DNA from 3 places in the Pseudomonas sp. DP-17 genome. Region 1 is predicted to be linked to each of the others. Evidence: predicted binding sites of a transcription regulator. Region 1 holds the regulator's gene; each other region holds the start of a gene.
What was found. Region 1 encodes LexA, which represses DNA repair genes until DNA is damaged. Its sites were predicted from a motif close to CTGTNTNNNNANACAG; they were not measured.
Positions count from the first base shown of each region.

Region 2: a site for LexA is predicted at 2,196-2,211, ahead of recN (DNA repair protein RecN). Genes of this name have one in related genera too.
Region 3: a site for LexA is predicted at 6,419-6,434, ahead of imuA (translesion DNA synthesis-associated protein ImuA). Genes of this name have one in related genera too.

Region 1 is NZ_JAKSXG010000001.1:107,550-117,790, forward strand. It holds gene MJ122_RS00510 (CsiV family protein) at 4-663, shown strand; gene MJ122_RS00515 (DEAD/DEAH box helicase) at 688-3,966, shown strand; gene MJ122_RS00520 (S-methyl-5'-thioinosine phosphorylase) at 4,283-5,020, opposite strand; gene nagZ (beta-N-acetylhexosaminidase) at 5,030-6,028, opposite strand; gene MJ122_RS00530 (L,D-transpeptidase) at 6,040-6,564, opposite strand; gene MJ122_RS00535 (TetR/AcrR family transcriptional regulator) at 6,621-7,337, opposite strand; gene lexA (transcriptional repressor LexA) at 7,589-8,203, shown strand; gene sulA (SOS-induced cell division inhibitor SulA) at 8,217-8,690, shown strand; gene MJ122_RS00550 (hypothetical protein) at 8,740-8,979, opposite strand; gene MJ122_RS00555 (DUF6586 family protein) at 9,087-9,608, opposite strand; gene topA (type I DNA topoisomerase) at 9,676-10,241, opposite strand, start outside.
Region 2 is NZ_JAKSXG010000013.1:67,063-77,303, reverse strand. It holds gene fur (ferric iron uptake transcriptional regulator) at 1-357, shown strand, start outside; gene recN (DNA repair protein RecN) at 496-2,172, opposite strand; gene grpE (nucleotide exchange factor GrpE) at 2,372-2,935, shown strand; gene dnaK (molecular chaperone DnaK) at 3,026-4,942, shown strand; gene dnaJ (molecular chaperone DnaJ) at 5,065-6,195, shown strand; gene dapB (4-hydroxy-tetrahydrodipicolinate reductase) at 6,254-7,060, shown strand; gene carA (glutamine-hydrolyzing carbamoyl-phosphate synthase small subunit) at 7,248-8,384, shown strand; gene leuE (leucine efflux protein LeuE) at 8,428-9,081, shown strand; gene carB (carbamoyl-phosphate synthase large subunit) at 9,101-10,241, shown strand, end outside.
Region 3 is NZ_JAKSXG010000004.1:590,110-600,350, reverse strand. It holds gene MJ122_RS12045 (nuclear transport factor 2 family protein) at 169-585, shown strand; gene MJ122_RS12040 (ATP-binding protein) at 582-1,073, shown strand; gene MJ122_RS12035 (class I SAM-dependent methyltransferase) at 1,132-2,070, shown strand; gene MJ122_RS12030 (VRR-NUC domain-containing protein) at 2,304-3,953, shown strand; gene MJ122_RS12025 (ATP-dependent DNA helicase) at 3,950-6,265, shown strand; gene imuA (translesion DNA synthesis-associated protein ImuA) at 6,533-7,147, shown strand; gene MJ122_RS12015 (DNA polymerase Y family protein) at 7,155-8,564, shown strand; gene MJ122_RS12010 (error-prone DNA polymerase) at 8,561-10,241, shown strand, end outside.

The DNA of each region.
Region 1 (10,241 bases):
TGCATGCGCCTGTTCCAACCCTTGCTGCTGTCGCTGGCGCTTCTGTCGCCCGCCGCCTTCGCCGAGCCCTACCAGGTGGAGCTGATTCTCTTCCAGCAGTCCGGCGACCCCGTGTTCGCCAGCCGCCCCGCCCCGGACGACTGGGCCAAGGGCGCACAACCGCCCGGGCCCGACAGTTCGCGCCCCACTGCCATGGACGCCCAGGTGGCCAAGCTCAAGCAGAACGAAGGCTTCCAGGTCCTGATGCACAAGGCCTGGCGTCAGGAAATCGATGCCAACCCGGTGCGGGTTTCCCTGAGTGAAGGCGACAAGCGTGACGGCCACTTCCCGGTGGAAGGCACCGTCACCCTCAGCCAGCAACGCTTCGTGAACACCCAGACCGACTTCTGGATCAACCAGTTCGGCCAGGATGGCCTGCTTGCCGCCAGCCAGCACATGGTCCAGGAGGCCAGCCTGAAGAACAGCGTGCTCACCTACCTCGACCATCCGAGCCTGGGCATGCTGATCAAGGTGACTCCGCTCAACGCCAAGCCTGCTTCCGCGCCGCCGCCCGGCATGGAAGACGAAGCGCCCACCGGCCCGGATGCGTCGCAGCAGCCAGCCCCGGCCGCCCCGGCAGACGGTGGTTTCGACGCCCCGCCGCCGGCGCAGCCCGCACAGTAGAACGCTCTCTGATAAACGCTCGCCATGGTCCCGTTCGCCGAGCATCTGCAGCGTATTCCCTGGCGTCGCCTGTTCCCGGCAATCACCCTGGTACGCGGCGAGACCTATGCCCGGGAAGACCGGGCAAGCGTTCTACGCCTGACCGAACGTTCGCTCGAAGGGCTGTGCCGTGGGTCTGACAGCAAACGCTATCGCCAGCGGATCAGCTTTTCCAGAAGTGGCGACACCCTCGACTGCCAGTGCGATTGCCCGGTCGGCTTCGACTGCAAGCATTGCGTCGCCGTATTACTGCACCTGCTGGACCGACAGGCGGCCACGGCGGACATCCCAACCAAGCCCGACGCGTTGCCCGTCCGATCACCCGCAAGCAGCTTGTCGCCGGCGCTGCAGACCTGGCTGAAACAGGCGCCCGCAGCGCTCAAGGCACCGCCGGAAACCCGGCGACCCTACAGTGGCCCGCTGTATTACCGGCTGACCAAGGGTGGCCGGATATTCATTCATACCGCGCAGCGCGATGAAGGCGGCCATCTGCTGGGGTATCCGCGCATCGCCTCCATTGCCCTCGCGCTGGGCCGAGGTGTCGCCGAGCCGGACCAGCGCATCCTGCTTCGCGCGCTCGGCGTGGCCGGCGTACAGCCGCAACACAATGAGGTGACGCTGCTGGGCCAGGATGGCAGCGACCTGCTGGAGTTGATCCTGCGCAGCGGGCAGTTGTTCCTGGAGCTCGAAAACCCTTCCAGCCAGCTGCAACCTGGTGCGGAACTGCCCGCCCGGCTCGCCTGGCACACCCGTGACGACGGGCACTTCGTCGTTGGCTGGCAGACCGATGCAGACCCCAAGCCGCAGCTGCTGACCCAGCTGACCCCGCCCTGGTACGTTGATCGACAACGCTTGCGCGCCGGTCCCCTGAACCACGGACTGCCCGAGGCCCTGGCCTGTTACCTGGCGAGCGCCCCGGCGATCCCTCCGCAGGAGGCCACGCTCTTCAGCCTGCAACTGAAAGCCCTGGCGCCCCAGGCACCGCTACCCGTCGCCGGTCAGGAGCGCCAACTGGAGATCCAGCCCGTGCCGCACCTGCGCCTGAACACCGTGCGCAACAGGATCTACGGCGACAAAGACCAGCACCAGGCCTGCCTGGTCTTCACTTATGGCAAGCAGCAGGCCCATGGCCCTGTGCGCAGCGGCCAGCCAATTCGCTATCTGGAAGACGGCACCTTCGTCGCCATCGAGCGGCAACCCAAGGCGGAGCAGGTGCTGCGCAAGACGCTGCAGAAGCTGGGCCTGAAGAAACTCGACAAACTCGCCACGCCCGGCACGCTGGCAGACCGCTGCGAATGCTATCGGCCAGCCGACGACGCGCAATGGGCCGCCATTGTCCGGCAGATACCGCAGCTTCGCGCCCAGGGTTGGCTGGTCGAGATCGACGAAGACTTCCCCTTCGACTTCAGCGACGTCGAAGACTGGTATGCCCAGATCGATGAGCAGCCCGGCCACTCGTGGTTCGACCTGGAACTGGGGATAGTGGTCGATGGGCAACAGGTCAGCCTGCTGCAACCGCTTCTGGAGCTGATCCGGACACCGCCGCCCGCTCTGTACCAGACAAGTGGCGACGGGGAGCTGCCCGTCCGCCTCGAGGCTAAGCGCCAGGCAGATGGCAAGCCATTGACCGTAAGCCTGCCGCTGGCGAGGGTGCGCACCGTGCTCCAATTGCTGGAGGGCTTGCTGCTGAGCAACCTGCAGCATGACCAGGCCCGGCTGCGGATTTCCTTCGCCGACGCCAGCCTGTTGGCCCAGCTCGACGAACAGCCACTGCACTGGCAAGGCGGCGAACGCCTGCTGAACTTCGCCCGGCGCCTGCGCGACCATCACCAATTGCCTTGCGCCGCGCCCAAGGGGCTGCAGGCGCAGTTGCGCCCCTATCAAGCGCAAGGCCTCGGCTGGATGCAGTCACTGCGCGAACTGGAGCTTGGCGGCATCCTCGGCGATGACATGGGGCTGGGCAAGACGCTGCAGGTACTGGCCCACATCCTCACGGAAAAGCACGCCGGGCGCCTGGATGCCCCAGCCCTGGCCGTGATGCCCACCAGCCTGGTAGCCAATTGGCAGGACGAGGCGGCGCGCTTCGCCCCGCAACTGCGGCTGCTCACCCTCCACGGCAGCGGTCGGCACAAGGCGCTCGCCAATCTCGAACAGTACGACCTGCTTCTGACCACCTACACCCTGCTGGCGCGGGATATCGAGACACTGGCCCGGCAGCCGCTGCACCTGGTGGTGTTCGACGAAGCGCAATACCTCAAGAACGCCCGCAGCAAGGCTGCCAGGGCCGCCAGCCGCCTCGACGCCCGGCAACGCCTGTGCCTGACGGGCACACCGCTGGAAAATCACCTGGGCGAGCTGTGGTCCTTGTTCAACCTCGTTCTGCCCGGCTGGCTGGGTGATGAGCGCAGCTTTGCCCGCCTGTACCGCCACCCGATCGAAAAGGCCGGAAACGAGCGCCGCCTGGCCCACCTGAACGCACGGATCAAACCCTTCCTCCTGCGCCGCCGCAAAGACCAGGTCGCCAGCGAGCTGCCACCCAAGAGCGAAATCACCCACTGGGTGGAGCTCAGCGACACCCAGCGCGACCTCTACGAGACGGTGCGCCTGGCGATGGACACCAAGGTCCGCGAGGAAATCCACCGCAAGGGACTGGCCAGCGCCCACATCGTCGTACTCGAAGCGCTGCTCAAACTGCGCCAGGTCTGTTGCGATCCGCGCCTCCTGCAGGAAAGCCTGCCAACCGGATCAGGCAAGCTGAACGCCTTGCTCGAGATGCTCGATGAACTGCTGGCAGAAGGCCGACGCGTGCTCCTGTTCTCTCAATTCACCTCGATGCTGGATCTGATCCAGGCCGAGCTGCAGGCGCGCAACATTCCCTATGCCCTGCTCACTGGCGAAACCCGCAACCGACGCCAGCCTGTGGAAGACTTCCAGCAAGGGCGCGTACCGCTGTTCCTGATCAGCCTGAAGGCTGGCGGCACCGGCCTGAACCTCACCGCCGCGGACACGGTTATCCACTACGATCCCTGGTGGAATCCAGCCGTCGAACAGCAGGCCACCGACCGCGCGTACCGCATCGGCCAGGACAAGCCTGTGTTCGTCTACAAGCTGATCGCCCACGGCACCCTGGAAGAGAAAATTCAGCAACTGCAGGCACGCAAGGCCGCGCTGGCCGCCGGTGTACTGGAAGAAGGCAAGGACAGCGGCCTGCAACTGCAGGAAAGTGATATCGACGCACTCTTCGCGCCGCTGCCGAAACCGTAGAGGCGGGATAACGAGCTCTTGATCTTTTAGGAACGGACATCCGCGATCCGTACGGCACGCCGCTGGATTGAAAGGCGCGGACAGCGTCCCGAATATCGCTCCGGGCGTGCGCTCTGCCCTGCCCTGACCGCGTCCCCCCCGCTCCGAAGGGAGAGAGAGCCATCCGAGCCGGCTCAAACTGCGGTTTAAGCCTGCCCCTCTCCCTGCAGGGACGGGTTAGGGAGAGGGAAATCGCCGGTACTGAGCTTCAGTCAAAGGCAGTTGCGCCTACGGGAATCGTTCCTCAGGTGCGGGAGGCTGACCACTCGAAGCGTATTCAGCTCACCAACACGCGCCCCAGCACCTCGCGCACCTTGCCGATACCTTCGTGGAGCGCCTGCTCGATCTCAGCCATGGTGATGATGCCGCTGGACTTGCCTGCCGCCGGGTTCACCACCAGCGACAGACAGGCGTAAGGCAGATCCAGCTCGCGGGCCAGCGCGGCCTCGGGCATACCGGTCATGCCGATGATGTCGCAACCGTCGCGTTCCAGCTTGGCGACTTCCGCCACGGTTTCCAGACGCGGCCCCTGGGTCGCGGCATAGACGCCATGACTGCTGTACGCATAGCCCAGCCCCTGCAGGGCGGCGATCAGCTTGACCCGCAGCGCCTCGTCATAGGGATGGCTGAAGTCGATGTGAGTGACCTGCTCGATGTCACCGGCGAAATAGGTGTGCTCGCGGCCCCAGGTGTAATCCACGATCTGGTGCGGCACACAGAGATGGCCGCTCCCCATGGCCGCGTGGATGCCACCCACCGCGTTCACCGCCAGGATGGCTTCGGCCCCGGCCTGCTTCAGCGCCCAGAGGTTGGCGCGATAGTTCACCTGGTGCGGCGGGAAGCGATGCGGATGGCCGTGACGGGCAAGGAAGAGCACCTCGCGGCCGGCGAACTCGCCGCGCTGGATGGCCGCCGAAGGCGCGCCGTAAGGCGTATCCAGCTCGATGGCGTCCTTCAGGGTCAACCCTTCGAGCTGGGTCAGGCCGGTGCCGCCGATGATGGCGTAGACAGTCATGGCAAATCCTTAGTCGATCAGTTGAGCGGCGCGCAGTTCGCCGACGGCTTGCTGCCAGCGCGGCAGCTGCTTGTATTCGGTGCCCGGCCAGGCCTTGGCGCGCATGCGCTGCAGGCGCTGCGGCGCCGTGACCTTCAGGCGCTGCAGGGCGCCCAGGGCCAGCTCGGCGGAGGCGCGGTCGTTGCACACCAGGCCCATGTCGCAGCCGGCGCTCAGTGCGGCCTCGATGCGGTTGGCGGCATCCCCGACCACGTGGGCACCGGCCATGGACAGGTCATCACTGAAGATCACGCCGTCGAAGCCCAGTTCGCCGCGCAGGATGTCCTGCAACCAGCGGCGAGAGAAGCCGGCGGGGTTCGGATCGACCTGCGGGTAGATCACATGGGCGGGCATCAGCGCGTCCAGTTCGCCGGACAAGCGCTGGAACGGCACCAGGTCCACCGCCCGGATCTGCTCCAGCGTGCGCTCGTCCTCCGGAATGCCGACATGGGAATCGACTTCCGCCCAGCCGTGGCCGGGGAAATGTTTGCCAGTGGAAGCCATGCCGGCGGCGCGCATGCCGCGGATGAACGCGCCCGCCAGTGTGACGGCACGCTCCGGATTGCCTTCGAAAGCGCGGCTGCCAACTACGGCGCTGCGTTGATGATCCAGATCCAGCACCGGGGCGAAGCTCAGGTCGAGCCCAACCGCCAGCACTTCGGTTGCCATCAGCCAGCCACACTGCTCGGCCAGCCGCTCGGCATTGGCATTGTCAGCGATGGCGCGCATCGCCGGCAGACGCAGGAAACCCTGGCGCAGGCGTTGTACGCGACCGCCTTCCTGGTCCACCGCCAGCAGCAGATCGGGACGCACCGCGCGGATGGAGGTCATCAGCTCGCGCACCTGGCGCGGCGATTCGATGTTGCGGGCGAAGATGATCAGGCCACCGACTTCAGGGTGGCGCAGGATCTGGCGGTCCTCGGCGGTCAGCCAGGTGCCGCCGATGTCGAGCATCAGGGAGCCTTGCATGTGCATTCCTTTCAATTCAGTTGCGCCGTCTGCCAATCGGGACAGGCGGCCTCTTCGATTCGGACCCGGCAATGGAGGGGAACTTGCGGGAAGAGTTCCAGCAGGTCGTCATTGCGCAGGCGGATACAGCCATGGGATAGCGGCATGCCCATGGGCTCGCAGTCAGGCGTGCCGTGAAGATAGATATAGCGGCGGAAGGTATCGACCGCGCCCATCCGGTTGCGCCCCGGCTCGCAGCCGCTGAGCCAGAGGATGCGCGAGAGTATCCAGTCTCGACCGGGAAACGCCTCGTGAAGCTCAGCCGTCCAGGTCTCGCCGGTCCAGCGTCGCCCCTTCAGCACAGCAGCCCTGGGCAGGCCATCGCCGATGCGTGCGCGGACCTGGTGCAAGCCGCGCGGCGTGCAGCCAGAACCGTTGCCCTCCCCCGCCCCCTTGGCGGCGCTGGAAACCGGAGCACGCACGACCAGACGCTCCGCGGCGAAGCCGTAGAGCATCTGGTCAGCGAGGGAGATATGGAGAAGATCGAGATCAGCCATGGCCGGCTACTGTAGCCGATCGAGCCGATGCAGCCCAGCACGAAGCCGGGCCAGGATCAGACCTTGGCGGGAGCCTGGGAAGTACTCGACTTACTACGCGGCTTGAGCTGAGCGCCGGCCAGCGAAGGATCGTTGACGCCGCTGTCGGCACGCATGCCGGCGGCGAGGAACGGCACCATCAGGCGCATCACCTGCTCGATGGAAGTGTTCACCCCGAAATCGTTCTCGGCCATGGCGCGCAGCGCCTTGATGCCGGACATGCTGAACACCGCAGTACCCAGCATGAAGTGCACGCGCCAGAACAGCTCCAGCGGCGGCAGGCGCGGCGCGGATTCATGGACCAGCAGCATGTAGCGGCGGAATACCTTGCCGTAGACCTCTTCGAGGTATTTGCGCAGGTGCCCCTGGCTCTGACTGAACGCCAGGCCCAGCAAGCGCATGAAGATGGACAGGTCGTTGCCGCTGCGCGGCTTCACCGCCATGGCCTGGACCACGAGCAGCTCCAGCAGCTCTTCGAGGGTTGCGCGCGGCGCATCGGGCTTGGCCTGGCGGCGATCCAGTTCCTTTTCGAGACTGGCGCAGAACGGACCGAGGAAGCGCGAGAAGACCGCCTGGATCAGCGCCTTCTTCGAGCCGAAGTGATAGTTCACCGCCGCGAGGTTCACCCCCGCCTTGCTGGTGATCAGACGCAGGGAGGTTTCGGCGAAGCCTTTCTCCGCGAACAGCTGTTCCGCAGCATCCAGGATGCGTTCGACGGTTTCCGACTGGGCCATGGCTACTCCGCCTGACAAACACTTGTTTGAAACATACGTTTCAGCGTCTTGTATTGTCAAGCAAAGTGCGATGGATTGTTACCAATATCATGGCAATGCGACGAGACACCTTCTGTATAGCAAGACGCCTGCCAAGATCAAAAGGTTACATGCGCGAACGTTCCAGCGACAGCCGCGACCAATAAAAGCATTGCCAGCCGGCCATCACTGTATATAATTCCAGGCACTGTATAAAAAGCCAGAGTATGGACATGCTGAAGCTCACGCCGCGCCAAGCCGAGATCCTTGCCTTCATCAAACGCTGCCTGGAAGCGAACGGCTACCCGCCTACCCGCGCTGAAATCGCCCAGGAACTCGGCTTCAAGTCGCCCAATGCCGCCGAGGAGCACCTGAAAGCCCTCGCCCGCAAAGGCGCCATCGAGATGACCCCGGGCGCCTCCCGCGGCATACGCATTCCCGGCTTCGAGCCCAAGGCCGCCGCCAATGACGACGAACTGCCGATCATCGGCCGCGTCGCCGCCGGCGCGCCGATCCTCGCCGAACAGAACGTCGACGACACCTGCCGGATCAACCCCACCTTCTTCAACCCGCCGGCCGACTACCTGCTGCGCGTACGCGGCCAGAGCATGAAGGATGTCGGCATCATGGACGGTGACCTGCTCGCCGTACATGTCACCCGTGAGGCGCGCAATGGCCAGATCGTCGTTGCCCGCCTGGGTGAAGAGGTAACGGTGAAGCGCTTCAAGCGCGAAGGCAGCAAGGTCTGGCTGCTCGCCGAAAACCCGGAGTTCGCCCCCATCGAGGTCGATCTCAAGGAACAGGAACTGGTCATCGAAGGCTTGAGCGTCGGCGTGATCCGCCGCTGAACAGGAGACATCCATGCAGTACCCGCAGCCGCAGAACCTGCCGCAACTCCCGCTGTTCCAGGAAGCACTCTGGGCAAGCGGTACTGCTCCCCTGCTCCCGGAGCTGATGGAAGAAGAGCCCGTCGCCGACGAAAGCGCATTCAGCGAGATCGCCCTGAGCGGCCTCCCCGGCCAGTGCCTGATGTTGCTGGCGCCGATGCTCCGCGAGCTGAGCGAGGAAAGCGACTCGCGCTGGCTGACACTGATCGCCCCGCCAGCCAGCCTGACTCCGGACTGGCTGCGCAAGGCCGGCCTGAACCGCCAGGGCATCCTGCTGCTGCCCGCCCGCGATCAGGCATCCGCCCAGGCCCTGGCCTGCGAGGCGCTTCGCCTGGGCAACAGCCACACCGTAGTGAGCTGGCTGAACCTCAGCCCGAATGCGCGCACGCAGCTATCCCGCGCCGCCATTGCCGGCCAGGCGCAGAGCCTGAATATTCGTCTGGGATGATCTGATCGAGGAGCTTCGCCGCGAGCGCGGCGAAGCGAAACAGCAGAACTCAGTGCAGGACGCGCGGACCTTCTTCGTCCATGCTCATGTCGCCGCCTTCTGCAAGACGACCGGCCATCTGTACACCGACATTGAACATTGCCTTGGCGATCTCGATGTGCTGCCCCTGCAGGAACCCCTTGGCATCGGCGGAAAACTCCAGGGTTACCAGTGCCTCCTCCTCGTCCGCACGACGCAGCACGATACGCCCGTCAGGCAGCTCGACAATTTCCAGAAATGAGGTTGGCATAGCGACGTTCTCCACAGCAGAACGCGTAGTGTAACAGCCACATCCGCTACACCCTAGCCAAAGCTTGCATGGACCGACCGGAAGGCCGGCGCAGTGTGATGAGCGAATCAGAGCTCGGTGAGCGAAGCGCGGAAACGCAGCACCAGATCCTTCAGGGCTTTACGCCAGGCTTCCAGCTCATCATTGCCCAGTTCGACCGGCGCCTCGTCATCGACATTCACCGCCTGGATCAGCGGCTGGGTCGGATCGACCTTGGCTTTCTTCGGCTCGGTCGGCGGTTGGAACAGCGCGGCATAGGCCGCCAGCAGGCGCCCCAACCAGGCCTCCGGCGATTGCGCCAGCTCGACCATCTCCGCCAGCTCCGGGCTGGGAGCCGCAGCCAGCACCTCGGCATTGAGCAGCATATCGACGCGCGGCGCACCGGCCTGGGGCAGGCGGTAGTAACCGGCGATCTCATGAGCCACGCCCAGCACCGCTCCGTAGAGATGGAACAGCGCCGCTTCGCGCTCGGCCTGGATGCGCGCCTGGGCATTCATCGCACGCGTGGTTTCAGCGTTGCGCCAGGCTTCCAGAGCAAGGCCGGCGAAGAACAGCTTCTGGTTGGTGCGGGTATAGAGTTCGTTCGCCATGACCGGGCCCTCTGCAGTCGACTTCGGCAGTATAAGCACGCCCCGCCTTGGCGGGGCGCGCCTTCCATCAGCGCTTGTCTTCGACCTTCCACTTGCCGCCGTCGAAGAACGCACGCCAGCCGGTGGGCTTGCCGTCGACTTCGGACTGCACGTACTGCTCCTTGGTCTTGCGGCTGAAGCGGATCACCGCCGGGCGGCCATCCGGGTCTTTCGCCGGAGCGGACAGCAGGAAGTGGTACTTCGGATCCAGCTCTTCCTTGTGCGGCAGCAGCTCGGCCACCAGCGGAGCGCGGGTCTCGCGGTTCTTCGGGAACTGGCTGGCGGCCAGGAACAGACCGGAAGCGCCATCACGCAGTACGTAGATGTCGTCCACCTTCTCGCATTTGAGTTCCGGCATGCGGATGGCGTCCATCTTCGGCGGCGCGGGCTCGCCGTTCTTCAGCAGCTTGCGGGTGTTCTTGCAGGTCGGGTTGGTGCAGCCGAAGAACTTGCCGAAGCGGCCGGTCTTGAGCTGCATTTCACTGCCGCACTTGTCGCATTCCAGGCTGGGGCCTTCGTAGCCCTTGATGCGATACTGGCCCTCTTCGATCTCGTAGCCAGCGCAGTCCGGGTTGTTGCCACAGATGTGCAGCT
Region 2 (10,241 bases), on a different contig from region 1:
CCGCGCGTGAAGATCCTCCAGATGCTCGATTCCGCCGAGCAGCGCCACATGAGCGCAGAGGACGTATACAAGGCGCTGATGGAGGCAGGCGAGGACGTTGGCCTGGCCACCGTCTACCGTGTCCTGACCCAGTTCGAAGCCGCCGGCCTGGTGGTGCGCCACAACTTCGACGGCGGCCATGCCGTCTTCGAACTGGCCGACAGCGGTCACCATGACCACATGGTTTGCGTCGATACCGGCGAAGTCATCGAGTTCATGGACTCGGAAATCGAAAAACGCCAGAAGGAGATCGTTCGCGAGCGCGGCTTCGAGCTCGTCGATCACAATCTGGTGCTCTACGTGCGCAGGAAGAAGTAAGCGTACGCGGATGCAGAAACGGCGCACCCTTGGGGCGCCGTTTTCGTTTGTGCAGCTTTGTCTGTAGGAACGAGCTCGCTCGCGAGCCGCACGACGCCGGTTAGCTCTGTTCGTGAGTCCGCTCCCGCGCGGGGAGTGTCAGCTTTGCACGGCGGAGTCGACCATCTTGCGCGCGTGGGCCAGGGATTCCTTGGTCAGGTCGACGCCGCCGAGCATGCGGGCGATTTCCTCGATACGCTCGGCTTTCTTCAGGTTGGCCACGGCGGTGCGGGTCTCGCTGGTGTCGCGGTCCTTGTGCACGAACAGGTGCTGATGCCCCTGGGCGGCGACCTGCGGCAGGTGGGTGACGGTCAGCACCTGGCCGCGATCGCCCAGGCGACGCAGCAACTGGCCGACCACTTCGGCGGTGGGGCCGCCGATACCGACGTCCACCTCGTCGAAGACCAGGGTAGGAATGCGCGAGGTCTGTGCGGTGATCACCTGGATCGCCAGACTGATACGTGACAATTCGCCGCCCGAGGCGACCTTGGCCAGGCCCTTCATCGGTTGGCCGGGGTTGGCGCTGACCAGGAATTCCAGGTGTTCCAGGCCGCTGACCTGCGGCTCGTCCGAGCTGCTCTGACGCAATTCGATGGCGAAGCGCCCGCCGGGCATGCCCAGGCGCTGCATTTCCACTTCAACGGCCTTGGCCAGCTTGGGCGCGGCTTCCTGGCGGATGCGGCTGAGCTCGTCGGCCTTCTCCTGATAGTGGCGGGCGTAGGCGGCCAGTTCGTCGCCCAGGCGCTCCACGGCTTCGTCGTCGGCGTTCAGCGCCTCCAGTTCGTCCAGCAGGCGCTGCTGCAGGTCCTGCAGTTCGTGGGGCTGTACGCGGTGCTTGCGCGCGAGGCTGTAGATGGCGTCCAGGCGCTCTTCCAGTTGTTGCAGGCGCATGGGGTCGGCATCGAAGTGATCGACGAAGCGGTTCAGCTCGCCGATGGCTTCCTCCACCTGGATCTGCGCACTGGAGAGCAGATTCACCGCTTCGCCCAATGCGGCTGGCTGGCTCTGGAAGGCGGTGAGGCGATTAAGGCTGGAGGTCAGCGCAGAAAGCACGTTGCCGGCATCGTTCTCGCTGCATAGCTCGACGACCTGACGGCAAGCCGCGATCAGGCTTCCCGCATTGCTCTGGGTCTTGTGTTCGGCTTCCAGCGTCTCCAGTTCGTTGTCACCCAGGCCTAGATTTTCCAGCTCCTCCAATTGGTAGCTGAGCAACTGGTGGCGGGCGCGCTGTTCGTCGCCATTGCGCGACAGGCGGTCCAGTTCCTGGCGGGTCTGCTTCCAGCGCTGCGCGGCGAGGTGCACCTGGCGCGCGAGGTCCTGACTGCCGGCGTATTCATCGAGCAGGCGGCGGTGGGTGTCGGCCTTGAGCAGCGACTGGTGTTCGTGCTGGCTGTGGATGTCGATCAGCAGCTCGCCCAGGTGCTTGAGGTCGCCCAGCGGGCAGGGTGTGCCGTTGATGTAGGCGCGGGAGCGACCTTCAGCGGTGATCACGCGGCGAAGGATGCACGGACCGTCCTGTTCCAGATCGCGCTCGGCGAGCCAGTCGCGAGCTTCGGCAATCGCGCTGACATCGAAGCTGGCGAGAATGTCGGCCTTGTCCGAGCCGGGGCGCACCACGCCGCTGTCGGCGCGGTCGCCCAGGGCAAGGCCGAGGGCATCGAGCATGATCGACTTGCCGGCACCCGTTTCGCCGGTGATCACGGTCATGCCGGCGGCGAGCTCGAGATCGAGGTGCTCGACGATGGCGTAGTTGTGCACAGACAAATGAACCAGCATGGATGGCGGCTCCGTAGGTAGGTCTGGTTATTTATACAGTATTTTTTGCCGCTGGCAATTCTCCTTCGTCGGCGGTGAGTGGTGTACTTGCAGTCCCGGCCCTTGAAGTCAAAAAAAGCCGCCCCATATACACGGCAGAGCCGCGGACCATTGGGTTCGCCTTGTTTTCAAAGGCTTATTTTCTTTTTAGGAGAGTGGCATGTCTGACGAACAACAGACTCAGGATTCCCAGTTCAACGAGCAGCCGGACACCGGCGCTGCCGGGGATCTGAACGCCCGCGTGCTGGAGTTGGAAGAACAGGTCGCCGCAGCGAAGGACCAGAGCCTGCGCGCTGTCGCCGAATTGCAGAACGTCCGCCGTCGTGCCGAGCAGGACGTGGAGAAAGCGCACAAGTTCGCCCTGGAGAAGTTCGCCGGCGACCTGCTGCCGATCGTCGATACCCTCGAGCGCGCGCTGGAGATGTCGAACCCGGAAGACGAAGCGATCAAGCCGATGCGCGAAGGCATCGAGCTGACGCTGAAGATGTTCCACGACACCCTCAAGCGCTACAGCCTCGAGCCGGTCGACCCGCACGGCGAGCCGTTCAACCCCGAACACCACCAGGCCATGGCCATGGAAGAGAGCATCCGTCTCGAGCCGGGCAGCGTGGTCAAGGTGTTCCAGAAGGGCTACCTGCTCAATGGTCGCCTGCTGCGCCCGGCCATGGTTGTGGTCAGCAAGGCACCGGAACAAACTCCGCCTTCGATCGACGAGAAGGCTTGAAATCCACCACCCGGTCCCCATCTGGGTAATCAACCGAGCCAAAGACCCGCAACAGGGTCAGCGCGGAATCTAATTTCTGGAGAGTGAAATATGGGCAAAATCATTGGTATCGACCTGGGGACCACCAACTCCTGTGTGTCCATCCTGGAGAACGGTAACGTCAAGGTCATCGAGAACGCCGAAGGCGCTCGTACCACCCCGTCGATCATCGGTTACGCCAACGACGGCGAAATCCTGGTCGGTCAGCCGGCCAAGCGCCAGGCCGTGACCAACCCGAAGAACACCCTGTACGCGGTGAAGCGCCTGATCGGCCGCCGTTTCGAAGAAGACGTCGTACAGAAAGACATCAAGATGGTGCCGTACGCCATCGTCAAGGCTGACAACGGCGACGCGTGGGTCGAGGCCAAGGGCCAGAAGATGGCTCCGCCGCAGGTCTCCGCCGAAGTCCTGAAGAAGATGAAGAAGACCGCCGAGGACTACCTGGGCGAGCCGGTCACCGAAGCGGTCATCACCGTTCCGGCCTACTTCAACGACAGCCAGCGTCAGGCCACCAAGGATGCCGGCCGCATCGCCGGTCTGGACGTCAAGCGCATCATCAACGAACCGACCGCGGCGGCGCTGGCCTACGGCCTGGACAAGGCCAAGGGCGACCACACCATCATCGTCTATGACCTGGGCGGCGGTACCTTCGACGTTTCGGTGATCGAAATCGCCGAAGTCGATGGCGAGCACCAGTTCGAAGTACTGGCCACCAACGGTGACACCTTCCTGGGTGGTGAAGACTTCGACCTGCGCCTGATCGACTACCTCGTCGAAGAGTTCAAGAAAGAGTCCGGCATGGACCTCAAGGGCGACCCGCTGGCCATGCAGCGCCTGAAGGAAGCTGCCGAGAAGGCCAAGATCGAGCTGTCCTCGACCCAGCAGACCGACGTCAACCTGCCTTACGTCACCGCTGACGCCTCCGGCCCGAAACACCTGAACGTCAAGGTGTCCCGCGCCAAGCTGGAATCCCTGGTGGAAGACCTGGTCAGCCGCACCATCGAGCCGTGCCGCGTTGCACTGAAGGACGCAGGCCTCGACGTCTCGAAGATCGACGAAGTGATCCTGGTCGGCGGCCAGACCCGCATGCCGCTGGTGCAGAAGACCGTTGCCGAGTTCTTCGGCAAGGAAGCGCGCAAGGACGTCAACCCGGACGAAGCCGTTGCCATGGGCGCTGCCATCCAGGGCGCCGTGCTCGCTGGCGACGTGAAGGACGTGCTGCTGCTCGACGTCACCCCGCTGACCCTGGGTATCGAAACCCTCGGTGGCGTGATGACCGCGCTGATCGACAAGAACACCACCATTCCGACCAAGAAGTCGCAGGTGTTCTCCACCGCCGATGACAACCAGGGCGCCGTGACCATTCACGTGCTGCAGGGCGAGCGCAAGCAGGCGGCGCAGAACAAGTCGCTGGGCAAGTTCGACCTGGCCGACATCCCGCCGGCTCCGCGCGGTGTGCCGCAGATCGAAGTGACCTTCGACATCGACGCCAACGGCATTCTGCACGTCGGCGCGAAAGACAAGGCCACTGGCAAGCAGCAGTCCATCGTGATCAAGGCCTCTTCGGGTCTGTCCGAGGACGAGATCCAGCAGATGGTCCGCGACGCCGAGGCGAATGCCGAGGAGGACCGCAAGTTCGAGGAGCTGGCTGCTGCCCGCAACCAGGGTGACGCGCTGGTCCACGCGACTCGCAAGATGGTTACCGAGGCTGGCGACAAGGCCACCGCCGAGGAGAAAGCCGCCATCGAGAAGGCGCTGGGCGAGCTGGAAGTTGCCGTGAAGGGCGACGACAAGGCCGAGATCGAAGCGAAGATGAATGCGCTGTCCCAGGCGTCCACTCCGCTGGCGCAGAAGATGTACGCCGAACAGCCGCAGCCGGGTGCTGCCGCGCAGGGCGAGGCCGCTGACGACAAGGCTGGCGACGATGTCGTCGACGCCGAGTTCGAAGAGGTCAAGGAGAACAAGTAAGCCGCGTGCTTGCTTCCGCTCCGGCGCACCGACCAGCGTGTCGGTGCGCATGAAACGTCACGCGGGGGCTTGCTCCCGCGTTGGCGTGTCTGGGGGAGAGGTTTTTAAGGTGCGAAGAATTTATGGCCAAACGTGATTTTTACGAGGTACTGGGTGTCGAGCGTGGCGCCAGCGAGGCGGACCTGAAGAAGGCCTATCGCCGGCTTGCCATGAAGTTCCACCCGGACCGCAATCCCGGCGACAAGGAGGCCGAGGACAAATTCAAGGAGGCCAACGAGGCGTATGAGGTCCTGTCCGACGCCAGCAAGCGTGCGGCCTATGACCAGTATGGCCATGCCGGCGTCGACCCGCAGATGGGCGGCGGTGGTGCGGGCTTCGGTGGTGCGAGCTTCTCGGACATCTTCGGTGATGTCTTCAGCGACTTCTTCGGCGGCGGTGGCGGCCGCGGCGGCTCCCGTGGCGGCCCGGCCCGCGGCGCGGACCTGCGCTATACCCTCGATCTCGATCTGGAAGATGCGGTTCGCGGCACCACCGTGACCATCCGCGTTCCGACTCTGGTCGGCTGCAAGACCTGCAGCGGCAGCGGCGCCAAGCCCGGCACCACGCCGGTCACCTGTACCACCTGCGGTGGTATCGGCCAGGTTCGCATGCAGCAGGGCTTCTTTTCGGTGCAGCAGACCTGCCCGCGTTGCCATGGCAGCGGCAAGATGATCACCGACCCCTGTGGCTCCTGCCACGGCCAGGGCCGTGTGGAGGAGCACAAGACCCTGTCGGTGAAGGTGCCGGCCGGTGTCGATACCGGTGACCGCATCCGCCTCACCGGCGAAGGCGAAGCCGGTGCCCATGGCGGCCCGGCGGGCGACCTGTACGTGGTGGTGAATGTGCGCGAGCACGACATCTTCCAGCGCGACGGCAAGCACCTGTACTGCGAAGTGCCGATCAGCTTTGCGGACGCCGCCCTGGGGGGCGAGCTGGAAGTGCCGACCCTGGATGGGCGGGTGAAGCTGAAGATCCCCGAGGGCACCCAGACCGGCAAGCTGTTCCGCCTGCGCGGCAAGGGTGTTGCCCCGGTGCGCGGTGGCGGTGCTGGCGACCTGATGTGCCGCGTCGTCGTCGAGACTCCGGTCAATCTGGACAAGCGTCAGCGCGAGCTGCTGGAGGAGTTCCGCAACACCCTGCAGGGCAACTCTTCTCACTCGCCAAAAGCCAGTGGCTGGTTCGAAGGCATGAAGCGCTTCTTCGACGATCTATGATGCAAGGCCCCGGCGGTGCGAATCGCCCGGGGCTTTTTTAGCTTTGGAGCTGTTTGATATGCGACGTATAGCCGTAATGGGCGCCGCCGGGCGCATGGGCAAGACTCTGATCGAGGCGGTCCAGCAGACCAATGGCAGCGCGGGCCTGACCGCCGCGGTCGATCGTCCGGACAGTACCCTGGTGGGTGCGGACGCCGGCGAGCTGGCGGGCCTGGGTCGTATCGGCGTGCCGCTGTCGGGGGACCTGTCCAGGGTGGTCGACGAGTTCGACGTGCTGATCGACTTCACCCACCCGACCGTGACCCTGAAGAATCTGGAAGTCTGCCGCAAGGCCGGCAAGGCCATGGTTATCGGCACCACCGGTTTCTCCGCGGCGGAGAAGGAGTTGCTGAATGAGGCGGCGAAGGACATCCCGATCGTCTTTGCGGCGAACTACAGCGTCGGCGTGAACCTCTGCCTGAAGCTGCTCGACACCGCCGCCCGCGTGCTGGGTGACGATGTGGATATCGAGATCCTCGAGGCCCACCACCGCCACAAGGTCGACGCGCCGTCCGGCACCGCGCTGCGCATGGGCGAAGTGGTCGCCAATGCGCTGGGCCGTGATCTGGAAAAGGTGGCCGTGTACGGCCGTGAAGGCCAGACCGGGGCTCGTCCGCGCGAGACCATCGGTTTTGCCACCGTGCGGGCAGGCGACGTGGTGGGCGATCACACCGTGCTGTTCGCTGCCGATGGCGAGCGCGTGGAGATCACTCACAAGGCATCGAGCCGAATGACCTTCGCCCGGGGTGCCGTGCGTGCCGCGCAATGGCTGGAAGGGCAGGCCAATGGCCTGTACGACATGCAGGACGTTCTGGGCCTTCGCTGAGCGGCATGGCCGTACGTCGTGCAAAAGGTGGACCATGATGTCGCATTTCTGTAAACTACAGCTTTAGTGTGTCCACTAAAAGTAGCGCAGCATGATCACATAAAAAGCGGGATGACTTCTTCTGATGTCATCCCGCTTTTTTACAATCTGCGCACGCCCAGCCAGGCTTGAACTACGGGAGGTCTTCTTGACTAAGCCAGCCATACTTGCACTTGCCGACGGCAGCGTTTTTCGCGGTGAAGCCATCGGCGCCGACGGCCAGACCGTCGGAGAGGTGGTGTTCAACACCGCCATGACCGGCTACCAGGAAATCCTCACCGATCCTTCCTACGCCCAACAGATCGTTACCCTGACCTACCCGCACATCGGCAACACCGGCACCACGCCGGAGGACGCCGAGTCGAACAAGGTCTGGGCCGCCGGCCTGATCATCCGTGACCTGCCGCTGCTGTCCAGCAGCTGGCGCGACAAGCAGTCCCTGCCGGACTACCTGAAAGCCAACGGCACAGTTGCCATCGCTGGCATCGATACCCGTCGCCTGACCCGCATCCTGCGCGAGAAGGGTTCGCAGAACGGCTGCATCCTGGCAGGCCCCGACGCCACCGAGGAAAAAGCCCTCGAACTGGCGCGCGGCTTCCCGGGCCTGAAAGGCATGGACCTGGCCAAGGTCGTTTCCTCCGGCGAGCGCTATGAGTGGCGCTCCAGCGTGTGGAACCTGGAAACCGACAGTCATCCGGAAATCGCCGCCGCCGACCTGCCGTACCACGTGGTCGCCTACGACTTCGGCGTGAAGCTGAACATCCTGCGCATGCTGGTCGCCCGCGGCTGCCGCTTGACCGTCGTGCCGGCGCAGACCCCGGCCAGCGAAGTGCTTGCCCTGAATCCGGACGGCATCTTCCTCTCCAACGGCCCTGGCGACCCTGAGCCGTGCGACTACGCCATCCAGGCCATCCGCGAGTTCCTCGACACCGAGACGCCGATCTTCGGCATCTGCCTGGGCCACCAACTGCTGGCCCTGGCTTCCGGCGCCAAGACCCTGAAGATGGGCCACGGCCACCACGGTGCCAACCACCCGGTGCAGGACCTTGATTCGGGCGTGGTGATGATCACCAGCCAGAACCACGGTTTCGCGGTCGACGAAGGCAGCATGCCGGCCAATCTGCGCGCGACCCACAAGTCGCTGTTCGACGGCACCCTGCAGGGAATCGAGCGCACCGACAAGGTGGCCTTCAGCTTCCAGGGGCACCCGGAAGCCAGCCCTGGTCCGCACGACGTGGCTCCGCTGTTCGACCGCTTCATCGCGGCGATGGCCGAGCGCCGCTGACGCCGGCCTGCTGCGAACCAGACGCAAGAGGTAGAAGAAGATGATGCCGACCCTGGGAATCACCGATCTCTGGACCTACGTCCTGGGTACGTTGTTCATCGTCCTGCTGCCGGGGCCGAACTCGCTGTTCGTCCTCGCCACCGCCGCCCAGCGCGGCGTGGCCTCGGGCTACCGGGCGGCGAGCGCGGTGTTCCTCGGCGATGCGATCCTGATGTTCCTGTCGGCGCTGGGGATCGCCTCGGTCCTCAAGGCCGAGCCGATGTTGTTCCTGGGCCTGAAGTACGTCGGTGCCGCTTACCTGTTCTATCTGGGTATCGGCATGCTCCGTGGCGGTTGGCAGAAACTGCGCCAGCCCCTCTCGGAAGCTGCGGCTCCGGCCAAGGAAGTCGACGTCAACCAGCCGTTCCGCAAGGCGCTGCTGCTGAGCCTGTCCAACCCCAAGGCGATCCTCTTCTTCGTTTCCTTCTTCATCCAGTTCGTCGACCCGGGATACGCCTACCCCGGCCTGTCGTTCCTGGTACTGGGCACGATCCTCGAGATCCTCAGCGCCCTGTACTTGAGTTTCCTGATTTTCTCCGGTGTGCGTCTGGCGGCCTGGTTCCGTCGGCGGCAACGGCTGGCTGCCGGCGCCTCGAGTGGTGTCGGCGCCCTGTTCGTCGGCTTTGGCGTGAAGCTGGCCAGCGCAACCCTATCCTGAATATTGCAACGAGAGTCCCATGCCCAAGCGTACAGACATCAAGAGCATCCTGATCCTCGGCGCCGGCCCGATCGTCATCGGCCAGGCCTGCGAGTTCGACTACTCCGGCGCACAGGCCTGCAAGGCCCTGAAGGAAGAAGGCTTCCGTGTCATCCTGGTGAACTCCAACCCGGCCACCATCATGACCGATCCGGCCATGGCCGACGCCACCTACATCGAGCCGATCAAGTGGCAGACCGTCGCCAAGATCATCGAGAAGGAGCGCCCTGACGCGCTGCTGCCGACCATGGGCGGCCAGACCGCTCTGAACTGCGCCCTGGACCTGGAGCGCCACGGCGTGCTCGAGCAGTTCGGCGTGGAAATGATCGGCGCCAACGCCGACACCATCGACAAGGCCGAAGACCGCTCTCGCTTCGACAAGGCCATGCGCGACATCGGCCTGGCCTGCCCGCGCTCGGGCATCGCCCACAGCATGGAAGAAGCCTACGGTGTGCTGGAGAAGGTCGGTTTCCCCTGCATCATCCGTCCGTCCTTCACCATGGGCGGCACCGGCGGCGGCATCGCCTACAACCGCGAAGAATTCGAAGAAATCTGCGCCCGTGGCCTGGACCTGTCGCCAACCAACGAGCTGCTGATCGACGAATCGCTGATCGGCTGGAAGGAATACGAGATGGAGGTTGTCCGCGACAAGAAGGACAACTGCATCATCGTCTGCGCCATCGAGAACTTCGACCCGATGGGCGTGCACACCGGTGACTCCATCACCGTGGCGCCGGCGCAGACCCTCACCGACAAGGAATACCAGATCATGCGCAACGCCTCGCTGGCGGTGCTGCGTGAAATCGGCGTGGAAACCGGTGGTTCCAACGTGCAGTTCGGCATCTGCCCGAACACCGGCCGCATGGTCGTGATCGAGATGAACCCGCGCGTATCGCGTTCCTCGGCGCTGGCTTCCAAGGCCACTGGCTTCCCGATCGCCAAGATCGCCGCCAAACTGGCCGTCGGCTACACCCTCGACGAACTGCAGAACGACATCACCGGCGGCCGCACCCCGGCGTCGTTCGAGCCGGCGATCGACTATGTCGTCACCAAGATCCCGCGTTTCGCCTTCGAGAAATTCCCGAAGGCCGACGCCCGCCTGACCACCCAGATGAAATCCG
Region 3 (10,241 bases), on a different contig from region 1:
AACTTCTGATAGCTTCTGAACCATGAATGCCGCCAACCGCACCTTCCAGTCGATTATTACCACCATCGCTCCGATGGTGGGTTAGCGCATTCAAGCGAACAACCAAACCCGCCTCCCGGCGGGTTTTTTAATGCCCGCCGTCCGAGGCTCCCGATCGAGGAGACACTGATGGACCAGGCAAACCAAGCGGCCCTCCCCCCAGAGCAGCACCCCCTGCAGGCGCTCATCCAGGCCGCCGACGAAGCCATCGGCCGCGAGGACTTCGATGCGCTGATCGAGTTCTACAGCGACGACGCCCTGCTGGTGGTCAAGCCCGGCCTGCTGGCGCGCGGCAAGGAGCAGATCCGCCGTGCATTCGTCGCCATCGCCGAGCACTTCGGGCACAACCTGCGGGTGCGCCAGGGCCGCCTGGAAATCCTCGAAACCGGCGACACCGCCCTGGTGGTCGCGCAGACCCTGCTCGACACCCGCCACGGCAAGCTGAGCCGCCGCGCCACCTACGTGTTCCGCCGCGAAGCCAATGGCGCCTGGCGCTGCGCGGTAGACAACTCCTATGGCACCGATCTGCTGGAGGCGAGGACATGAGCACACCCACAGGCACGCTGCACCTGCTGTGCGGCAAGGCGGCGTCGGGCAAGTCCTGCCTGGCGCGGGAGCTGGCCGAAGCGCCGGGCACCGTGATGCTGGCCGAGGAGCAATGGCTGGCCGAGCTGTTTCCCTGGGGCATCAGCAACCCCGACGACTACCAGCTCTACGCCCGCCGCGTGCGCAAGGTCATGGGCCCCCACGTGGTCGGCCTGCTGCGCGCCGGCACCAGCGTGGTGCTGGACATCCCCGCCAACACCCTCGCCGACCGCCGTTGGCTGATCGACCTGGCGCAACAGGCCGGCGCGGCACACTGCCTGCACTTCCTCGACGTCGACCCGGCCACCTGCCGCAACCGCCTGCTGGCGCGCCACGCCATCGCCCCGTTGGCGGCACCGCTGGACCCCGCCGGCTACGAGGCGCTCAACCGCTACTTCGTCGCCCCGCGCCCGGAGGAAAAACTGCAGGTGCAGCGCCATGGCGCCTGAGCGCGTAGAATCGCCGCCCCGATTGACCCCGATCGCCTGAACCAGAAAGACCGGAAAGATGAACACCGAAGCCATCGCCACCCTGCGCGAGCAACTGCTCGCCGCGCTGAACCCCGCTCCCGCGGAAACCCGCCGCCTGTTCCACGGCCGCGGCCGACGCTGGCCGGGGCTGGAGCAGGTCACCGCCGACTGGCTGGAAGGCGTACTGCTGGTGTCGCTGTTCCGCGAGCCGGAAGCCGAGGAACTGGCCGCGCTCAGGACAATGCTGACCGAACTGGCTGACAGCGAGGCCTGGCGCAGCACCGGTGCCCGCAGCCTGATGCTGCAGCACCGCTACACCCTGGAAAGCACCATGGAAGTGCTCCATGGCGAAGCCTTCGACGGCTGGCAGATCAGCGAGCACGGCCTGCGCTACCAGCTGGACCTGGGGCGCAAGCAGAACAACGGCCTGTTCCTCGACATGCGCTATGGGCGCCAGTGGGTGCAGGCCAACTCCGCAGGCCTGCGCGTACTCAACCTGTTCGCCTACACCTGCGGCTTTTCCGTCGCGGCGATTGCCGGCGGCGCACAGAAGGTGGTCAACCTCGACATGGCCCGCGCCGCGCTCAGCCGGGGCCGCGACAACCACCGCCTGAACGGCCACGACCTGTCCAGGGTGAGCTTCCTCGACCATGACCTGTTCAAGTCCTGGGGCAAGGTGAAGAAATCCGGCCCTTACGACCTGATCATCATCGACCCGCCGAGCTTCCAGAAAGGCAGCTTCGTCCTCGACAAGGACTACGCCCGCGTCCTGCGCCGCCTGCCGGAACTGCTGGACGGTGCCGGCACCGTGCTGGCCTGCGTGAACGACCCGGCCGTCGGCATGGACTTCCTTCTTCAAGGAATGGCCGCCGAGGCGCCGCCGCTGCGCTTCGTCGAGCGCCTGGAAAATCCGCCGGAGTTCGCCGACATCGAGGAAGACAGCGGCCTGAAGGCGCTGGTGTTCCGTCTAGGTTGATCCGCTGAGCCGGTGTGATGCGGTAGGGAAGAACGACCATAGGATGGCGTGGAGCGAAGCGATACCCATCGATTCCGAGTACCCGCTGCATGGGTATCGCTTCGCTCCACCCATCCTACAAAGCCCCTCCAAAAACGCTGTAGGCCATATCCCGATAAAAGGCCGTGCCAACCCTTGCGGCCAAGCCGCCATCACGCCATCCTTTCCACTGTATGTAAAACCAGTGCCCGCCGATGTCCGCGCCGCTCGACCCCAACCTCTACTACTTGACCAACTTCCATCGCGCCCTCGACTGGATCGACGAACGCTACGCCGACCTGCTCGACGCCGAGGAAGCGCGCTTCATCGCCGATTTCCGCGCCCTGCCGCTGCCCTCGCGGGCACTGCTGGTGCGGCTGGTGATGCGCAAGGGGCCGCACTTTCGCACCGGTAAGCTGAGCTACGCGGAGATCGGCGACATTCCCAGCGCCGCCGCGCCTCTGCTGGAGCTGGGCTGGCTCGATGACGCCTACCCGCTCACGCTGGAAGAGCTGCTGCCGCTGCTGCTCAAGGACGAACTGCTCGCGCGCTTCCGCGAGGACCTGCCGCGCGGGTCGCTGAAGAAGGCCGAGCTCTACGAGCACCTGCACGCCTACCACGGGCAGGTGCAGCCGTTCGAGGGCTGGTCTCCGCAACTCGACAGCCTTTACACCCTGATGGCGACGCCGCTGTGCGACCGCCTGCGCCTGCTGTTCTTCGGCAACCTGCAGCAGGACTGGTCGGAGTTCGTGCTCGCCGACCTCGGTATCTTCCGTTACGAAAGCGTCCCTTTCACCGCCGACTCCCGCGCCTTCCGCCGTCGCGACGACCTGGAGGCCTATATCCACCTGTGGAACGGCGCCGTCCGCTTCGAAGCCGGCGAGCCCATCGCCGAGCTGGTTGCGGAGTTGGGCGATTTCGCCAGTGACAACGATTACCTGCAGGCGCGCCACGGCCGCCTGCTGTACCGCATGGCCTACCAGCTGGAGCGCGAAGGCGAGCTGGACGCAGCGCTGGCGCTCTACCAGCGCACCGCCGCCGGGGGCTCGCGGCAGCGGCAGATCCGCGTGCTGGAACGCTTGCAACGCTTCGAGGAAGCCCATGCACTGGTGCAGGCTGCACTGGCCGCGCCGGAAAGCGATGGCGAGCTGCAACTGGTCGAGCGCGCACGGACCCGGCTGGTCCGCCAGCTCGGTTTGCCCGAGGAACAAGCCGCCAGGCCCGCGCCGCCGCTGCGCATCGACCTGGAGCTGCCGCGTCCGGACGTCAACGTCGAGTTCGCCGTGCAGGCCGTGCTCCACGAGGAACAAGCGCCCGTGCACTATGTGGAGAACGCGCTGATCTGCAGCCTGTTCGGCCTGCTCTGCTGGGAGGTGATCTTCGCCCCGCTGCCCGGCGCCTTCTTCCACCCCTTCCAGGCCGGGCCCAGCGATCTCAACCGCAGCGATTTCGTCAGCCGCCGCGCACAAGCCTTCGGCGCACGCCTGGCGTTGCTGGACAGTGGCGCCTACCTGTCGGCAATCCGCGAAACCTACATCGCCAAGTCCGGCATCCTCTCGCCCTTCGTGCACTGGGAGCTGCTGGACGAGAATCTGCTGGAACAAGCCCTGCACTGCCTGCCGGCGGCGCACCTGAAGCTGTGGTTCGAGCGCCTGCTGGCGGACCCGAAGGCCAACCGCGCCGGCATGCCCGACCTGATCCAGTTCTGGCCCGCCGAGGCACGCTACCGGATGATCGAGGTGAAGGGCCCCGGCGACCGCCTGCAGGATAACCAGAAGCGCTGGCTGGCCTTCTGCGCCGAGCACGGCATGCCGGTGGAAGTCTGTTATGTGCGCTGGCGCGAAACCGTGGAAGAGCTCGCATGAGCTACGCCATCGCGGTGCGCGCGCTGTGCGAGTTCACCGCCAAGGAGGGTGACCTCGACCTGCGCTTCACCCCCGCGCCCACGGCGCAGGAAGGCATGGCCGGGCATGCCACAGTGGTGTCGCGGCGCGGGCTGGGCTACATCGCCGAGCTGCCCTTGCGCGGAGAGTTTCCGGGCCTGGTGGTCAGCGGCCGCGCCGACGGTTACGACCCGGGTGCCAACCTGCTGGAAGAGATCAAGACCCACCGCGGCGACGTCGCGCGCATTCCGCAGAACCACCGTCTGCTGCACTGGGCGCAGGTCAAGGTGTACGGCTGGCTGCTGTGCCAGACGCTGGAAATCGACGCCATCGATCTGGCCGTCGTCTACTTCAACGTCATCACCCAGAAGGAAACCGAGTTCCGCGAGCGCTTCGCCGCCGACGACCTGCGCGCCTTCTTCGAGCTGCAATGCCAGCGCTTCGTGCAGTGGGCCGAGCAGGAAAGCGCCCATCGCATCGAGCGCGACCGGGGCCTGGAGGCGCTGCGCTTCCCTTACGCCGACTTCCGCCAGGGCCAGCGCATGCTCGCCGAGTCGGTCTACCGCGCCGCCCGCGACGGCCAGACGCTGATGGCGCAGGCCACCACCGGTATCGGCAAGACCCTCGGCACGCTATTCCCGCAGCTCAAGGCATTTCCCGGGCAGCAGCTCGACCGGCTGTTCTTCCTCACCGCCAAGACTCCTGGTCGCCGCCTGGCCCTGGACGCCCTGTCGACCCTGCGCCAGCAGGACGCTGCGCAGCCCCTGCGCGTACTCGAACACGTCGCGCGCGACAAGGCCTGCGAGCATCCGGACAAGTCCTGCCACGGCGAATCCTGCCCGCTGGCCAAGGGCTTTTACGACCGCCTGCCCGCCGCCCGCGAGGCCGCGCTCAAGCGCCGCTGGCTGACCCAGGAAAACCTGCGCGCGGTCGCGCTGGAGCACCAGGTCTGCCCCTATTACCTGAGCCAGGAACTGTGCCGCTGGGCCGACGTGGTGGTGGGCGACTACAACTACTACTTCGACATGACCGCCCTGCTCTACGGCCTGACGGTACTCAATGACTGGAAGGTGACGCTGCTGGTGGACGAGGCGCACAACCTCATCGAGCGCGGCCGCGGCATGTACAGCGCCGAGCTGGACCAGTCCGAGTTCAATGCCCTGCGCAAGGTCGCCCCGGCCGGCCTGAAAGGCGTACTGGAGCGCGTCGGCCGGCACTGGAACCAGATGCACCGCGACCAGGAGGTCGATTACCAGATCTACCCGACGGTGCCGGACCTGTTCATCGCCGCACTGCAGAAAGCCGTCAGCGCCATCACCGACCACCTTACCGACCAGCCCACCGGCAACGAGGCCGAGTTGCTGCGCTTCTACCTCGACGCCATGCTGTTCTGCCGGCTGGCCGAAGCCTACGGGCCGCACTCGCTGTTCGACATCACCCGCCACGACGGCAGCGGCCAGCGCACGCTGTCCACCCTGTGCCTGCGCAACGTGGTGCCGGCGCCCTTCCTCGCCGAACGCTTCGAGGCGGCCCACAGCACCACGCTGTTCTCCGCCACGCTGAACCCGGCCAATTACTATGCGGACCTGCTCGGCCTGCCGGAAGACACCACCTGGCGCGAAGTGGAATCGCCGTTCCACGCCGAGCAATTGGAAGTCCATGCGCTGAGCAACCTGTCCACCCGCTACCAGCACCGCGAGGCCAGCCTCACGCCGATCAGCACCCTGATGGCCCGGCAGTTCCGCGCCCGCCCTGGCAATTACCTGGCCTTCTTCAGCAGCTACGCCTACCTGCAACAGGCACTGGAGCGTTTTGCCGCCGAACACCCGGACATTCCGCGCTGGGTGCAATCGCGCAGCATGAACGAACTGGAGCGCCAGGCCTTCCTCGACCGCTTCACCCCGCACTCGCAGGGCATCGGCTTCGCCGTGCTCGGCGGTGCGTTCGGCGAGGGCATCGACCTGCCGGGCGACCGCCTGATCGGCGCTTTCATCGCCACGCTGGGGCTGCCGCAGGTGAACGAGGTCAACGAGGAAATCAAGCAGCGCATGCAGGCGATGTTCGGCGACGGCTACGACTACACCTACCTGTTCCCCGGTTTGCAGAAAGTCGTCCAGGCGGCGGGCCGGGTAATCCGCACGACGACGGATTCGGGGGTGATCTACCTGCTGGACGACCGCTTCAACCAGCCGGCGGTGAGGCGGTTGCTGCCCAGCTGGTGGAAGACGCAGCGGCTGAAGTTCGTCGCCGACCCGCCGCGGTTCAAAGCGCCGCAAGGGTATCTGCTGTTGTAACCCATCGCATTGGCTGGCCCCCGTACGTTCGTGTTCCGCCGTGATGCTGGTGCGCTCTGGTCGCGGGCATGCCTGCTCCAACGGATGACGCCCCGATGCGTCCGAATGGCCGTCAGACCAACCGCCATTGACGGCACCTTACTACCGGATAAACTGTATATCCATACAGTTATTTCCGAGCAACCCCATGTTCATCCTCCCCATATCCCTTCCCCGGCCCTCCCGCCGGGCGCATGACCGTCGCCGCTCGCCGGCCGGGAGGCCGTGATGGGCAGCGTGGTCGCCCTCGATACCCTGTTCCACCAGCGCCAGGTCTGGAAAGGCCAGCCCCAGGGCCTGCCGCCCAGCCAGCAGCCCACTGGCCATGCGGCGCTGGATGCTGCACTGCCCACTGGCGGCTGGCCGGAAGCGGCGCTCAGCGAAATTCTCCTGGCCGCCGAGGGTACCGGTGAACTGCAACTGGTCTGGCCGACCCTGGCGCGACTCAGCGCGGCAGGCGAGCGCATCGTGCTGGTCGCACCGCCCCATATCCCCTACCCGGCCGCCTGGCAGGCCGCCGGCGTGGCGCTGGAGCAGCTCGCCATCGTCCGGGCGACCGGCCGCGATGCGCTCTGGGCCGCCGAGCAGTGCCTGCGTTCGGGCAGCTGCGGCGCCGTGCTGTGCTGGCCGCAGCAGGCCGACGACCGCGCCCTGCGCCGCCTGCAGGTGGCGGCTGAAACCGGGCAGACCCTGGCCATCGCCTACCGTTCTCAGCGCGAAGCGCTCAACCCATCGCCCGCTGCGCTGCGCCTGGCGCTGGACGCCAACCCGGCCCAGCTGCGCGTGCTCAAGTGCCGGGGCGGCCTGGCGCCGGCGCGGCCCATCCCGCTGCCCTGGCACTGAGGCCGCCATGCTCTGGGCCTGCATTCTCCTGCCACAACTGGCGATGGACGGCGTGTTGCGCGGCCGTTCCGAGCCGGATGCCGCCCTGGCGCTGCTCGCCGGGCCGCCCCAGCGCCGCGTGCTGCAGGCGGTGAACCCGGCCGCGCGGGCGCTGGGGCTCAAGCCCGGCCAGTCGCTCACCGCCGCCCAGGCGCTGAGCCGCGAATTTGCCACCGCCGAATACGACCTGCGCGACGTGCAACGCTGGCAGGACCTGCTGGCCGCCTGGGCCTACGGCTTCAGCTCGCAAGTCAGCCAGCACTACCCGCGCGCGCTGCTGCTGGAGGTGCAGTCCAGCCTGCAACTGTTCGGCCCCTGGCCGCGCTTCGAGGCTCGCCTGCGCGAGGAGTTGAACGGGCTGGGCTTCCGCCACCGCATCACCGCCGCACCCAACCCGGCCGCCGCACGCATCCTCGCCAACGGCCACGACGGCCTGGCGATCCACGACAACGAGCAGTTGCGCCAGTACCTGGGCAGGATGCCGCTGGAGCGCCTGGGCCTTGAGCGCGACGCCGCCACTTCCCTGGGCCGCATGGGCCTGCGCAGCCTGCAGCAGCTGCTCGCCCTGCCGCGTGAGAGCCTGGCCCGGCGCTTTCCGCCGCAGGTGCTGCGGCAGGTCGACACCCTGCTCGGCCAGCGCCCGCTGGCCCTGGAGTTCTACCGGCCGCCAGATACCTTCGAGTCGCGCATCGAGCTGAACTTCGACGTGGAATCCACCCAGGCGCTGCTGTTCCCGCTGCGCCGCCTCACCGGCGACCTCGCCGCCTTCCTCGCCGGGCGCGACAGCGGCGTGCAGCGTTTCGTCCTCTACCTGGAACACCACGAAGGCAGCGACACGCAGATGCCGGTCGGCCTGCTCAGCGCCGAGCGCGAGGCAACGATGCTCTTCGAGCTGACCCGTGGCCGCCTGGAGCAACTGCAACTGCGCGCCCCGGTGCACAGCGTGCGGTTGCTGGCCGACGACCTGCCGGCCTTCGTCCCGCAGCACCGCGAACTGTTCGACGACCGCCCGCAACAGTCGCTGCCCTGGGAACAGCTGCGCGAACGACTGCGCGCACGGCTGGGCGACGATGCCGTGCACAGCCTCGGTGGCCGCGCCGACCATCGCCCGGAGCGCGCCTGGCAAGACTGCTCCACCCCGCTGCAGCCCGTCACCATGGCCCCGCGCCCCGGCTGGCTGCTGGCCGAACCCCAGCCGCTGCGCGAATTCGCCCCGCCCCTGCTGGCCGGCCCCGAGCGCATCGAATCCGGCTGGTGGGACGGCGAGGACATCCGCCGCGACTACTATCAGGTGCGCACCCGCAGCGGCCAGCGAGCCTGGGCGTTCCGCCCGGTGGGCGACGACGGTCCCCTGCTGCTGCACGGCTGGTTCGCATGAGCGCGCCGGTCGAAGGCATCGGCTACGCCGAGCTGCACTGCCTGTCCAACTTCAGCTTCCAGCGCGGCGCCTCCAGCGCCGCCGAGCTGTTCGAGCGGGCGAAGAAGCTCGGCTACCGGGCGCTTGCGATCACCGACGAATGCAGCCTGGCCGGTATCGTCCGCGCCTGGCAGGCCTCGAAGGAGACGAAAATCCCGCTGATCACCGGCAGCGAATTGAGCATCGAGCAAGGCCCGAAACTGGTGCTGCTGGCGGAAAACCTCACCGGCTACGAAAACCTCTGCCGCCTGCTCACCCACGCCCGCCGCCGCGCCGAGAAAGGCAGCTATCGACTGGTGCGCGCGGACTTCGACGGCAACCTGGAGCATCTGCTGGCGATCTGGCTGCCGCGTAACGCGCAGGACGACGACGGCCTCTGGCTGCGCGGTCTGTTCCCTGAGCGCCTGTGGCTGGGCATCGAACTGCACAAGGGCCCGGACGACGCCGGCAAGCTGCGACGCCTGCAGGAGCAGGCCGCGCGCCTGGAGATTCCCGCCGTGGCCTGCGGCGACGTGCACATGCATATCCGTGGCCGCCGCGCCCTGCAGGACTGCATGACTGCCATCCGCCAGCACCTGCCGGTGCACGAGGCCGGGCAGTACCTCTACCCCAACGGCGAACGGCATCTGCGACCGAAGGAGGCGCTGGCGGCGATCTACCCCGCCGAGCTGCTGGCGGAGACCTTGAAGATTGCCGAGCGCTGCACCTTCGACCTGGGCAGGGATGTGAAGTACCAGTACCCGCGCGAGTTGGTGCCCGAAGGCCACACGCCCACCACCTGGCTGCGGGAGAAGACCGAGGAAGGCATCCTTCTGCGCTGGAAAAACGGTGCTACCCCCGCCGTTCGCAAACGCGTCGAAGATGAACTGGCACTGATCGCCGAGCTGAAGTACGACAGCTACTTCCTCACGGTCTACGACATCGTCGCCTTCGCCCGCCGCCAGAGCATCCTCTGCCAGGGACGCGGCTCAGCCGCGAACTCGGTGGTCTGCTTCGCCCTGGGCATCACCGAGCTGGACCCGACCCGCGAACATGTGCACCTGCTGTTCGAGCGCTTCATCTCCCGCGAGCGCAACGAGCCGCCGGACATCGACGTCGACTTCGAGCACGACCGTCGTGAGGAAGTCATCCAGTACGTGTTCGGTCGCTACGGCCGCAGTCGCGCCGCCCTCACCGCCGTGGCCAGTACCTACCGGGGCGCCGGCGCGGTGCGCGACGTGGCCAAGGCGCTGGGCCTGCCGCCGGACCAGGTCGGCGCGCTGGCCGACTGCTGCGGCGCCTGGAGCCGCGAGGCTCCGCCGCCCGAGCGCCTGAAAGAGGCCGGCTTCGACCCGGAAAGCCCGATCCTGCGCCGCGTGCTGGCCCTGACCGGGCAACTGGTCGGCTTCCCCCGGCACCTGTCGCAGCACCCCGGCGGCTTCGTCATCTCCCAGCAGCCACTGGAAACCCTGGTGCCGGTGGAAAACGCAGCGATGCCCGAGCGCACCCTGATCCAATGGGACAAGGACGACCTCGACGCCGTCGGCCTGCTCAAGGTCGACGTGCTCGCCCTCGGCATGCTCAGCGCCCTGCGCCGCTGCTTCGACCTGATCGAGCACTATCGCGGGGAGCGTTACACACTGGCCTCACTACCGCAGG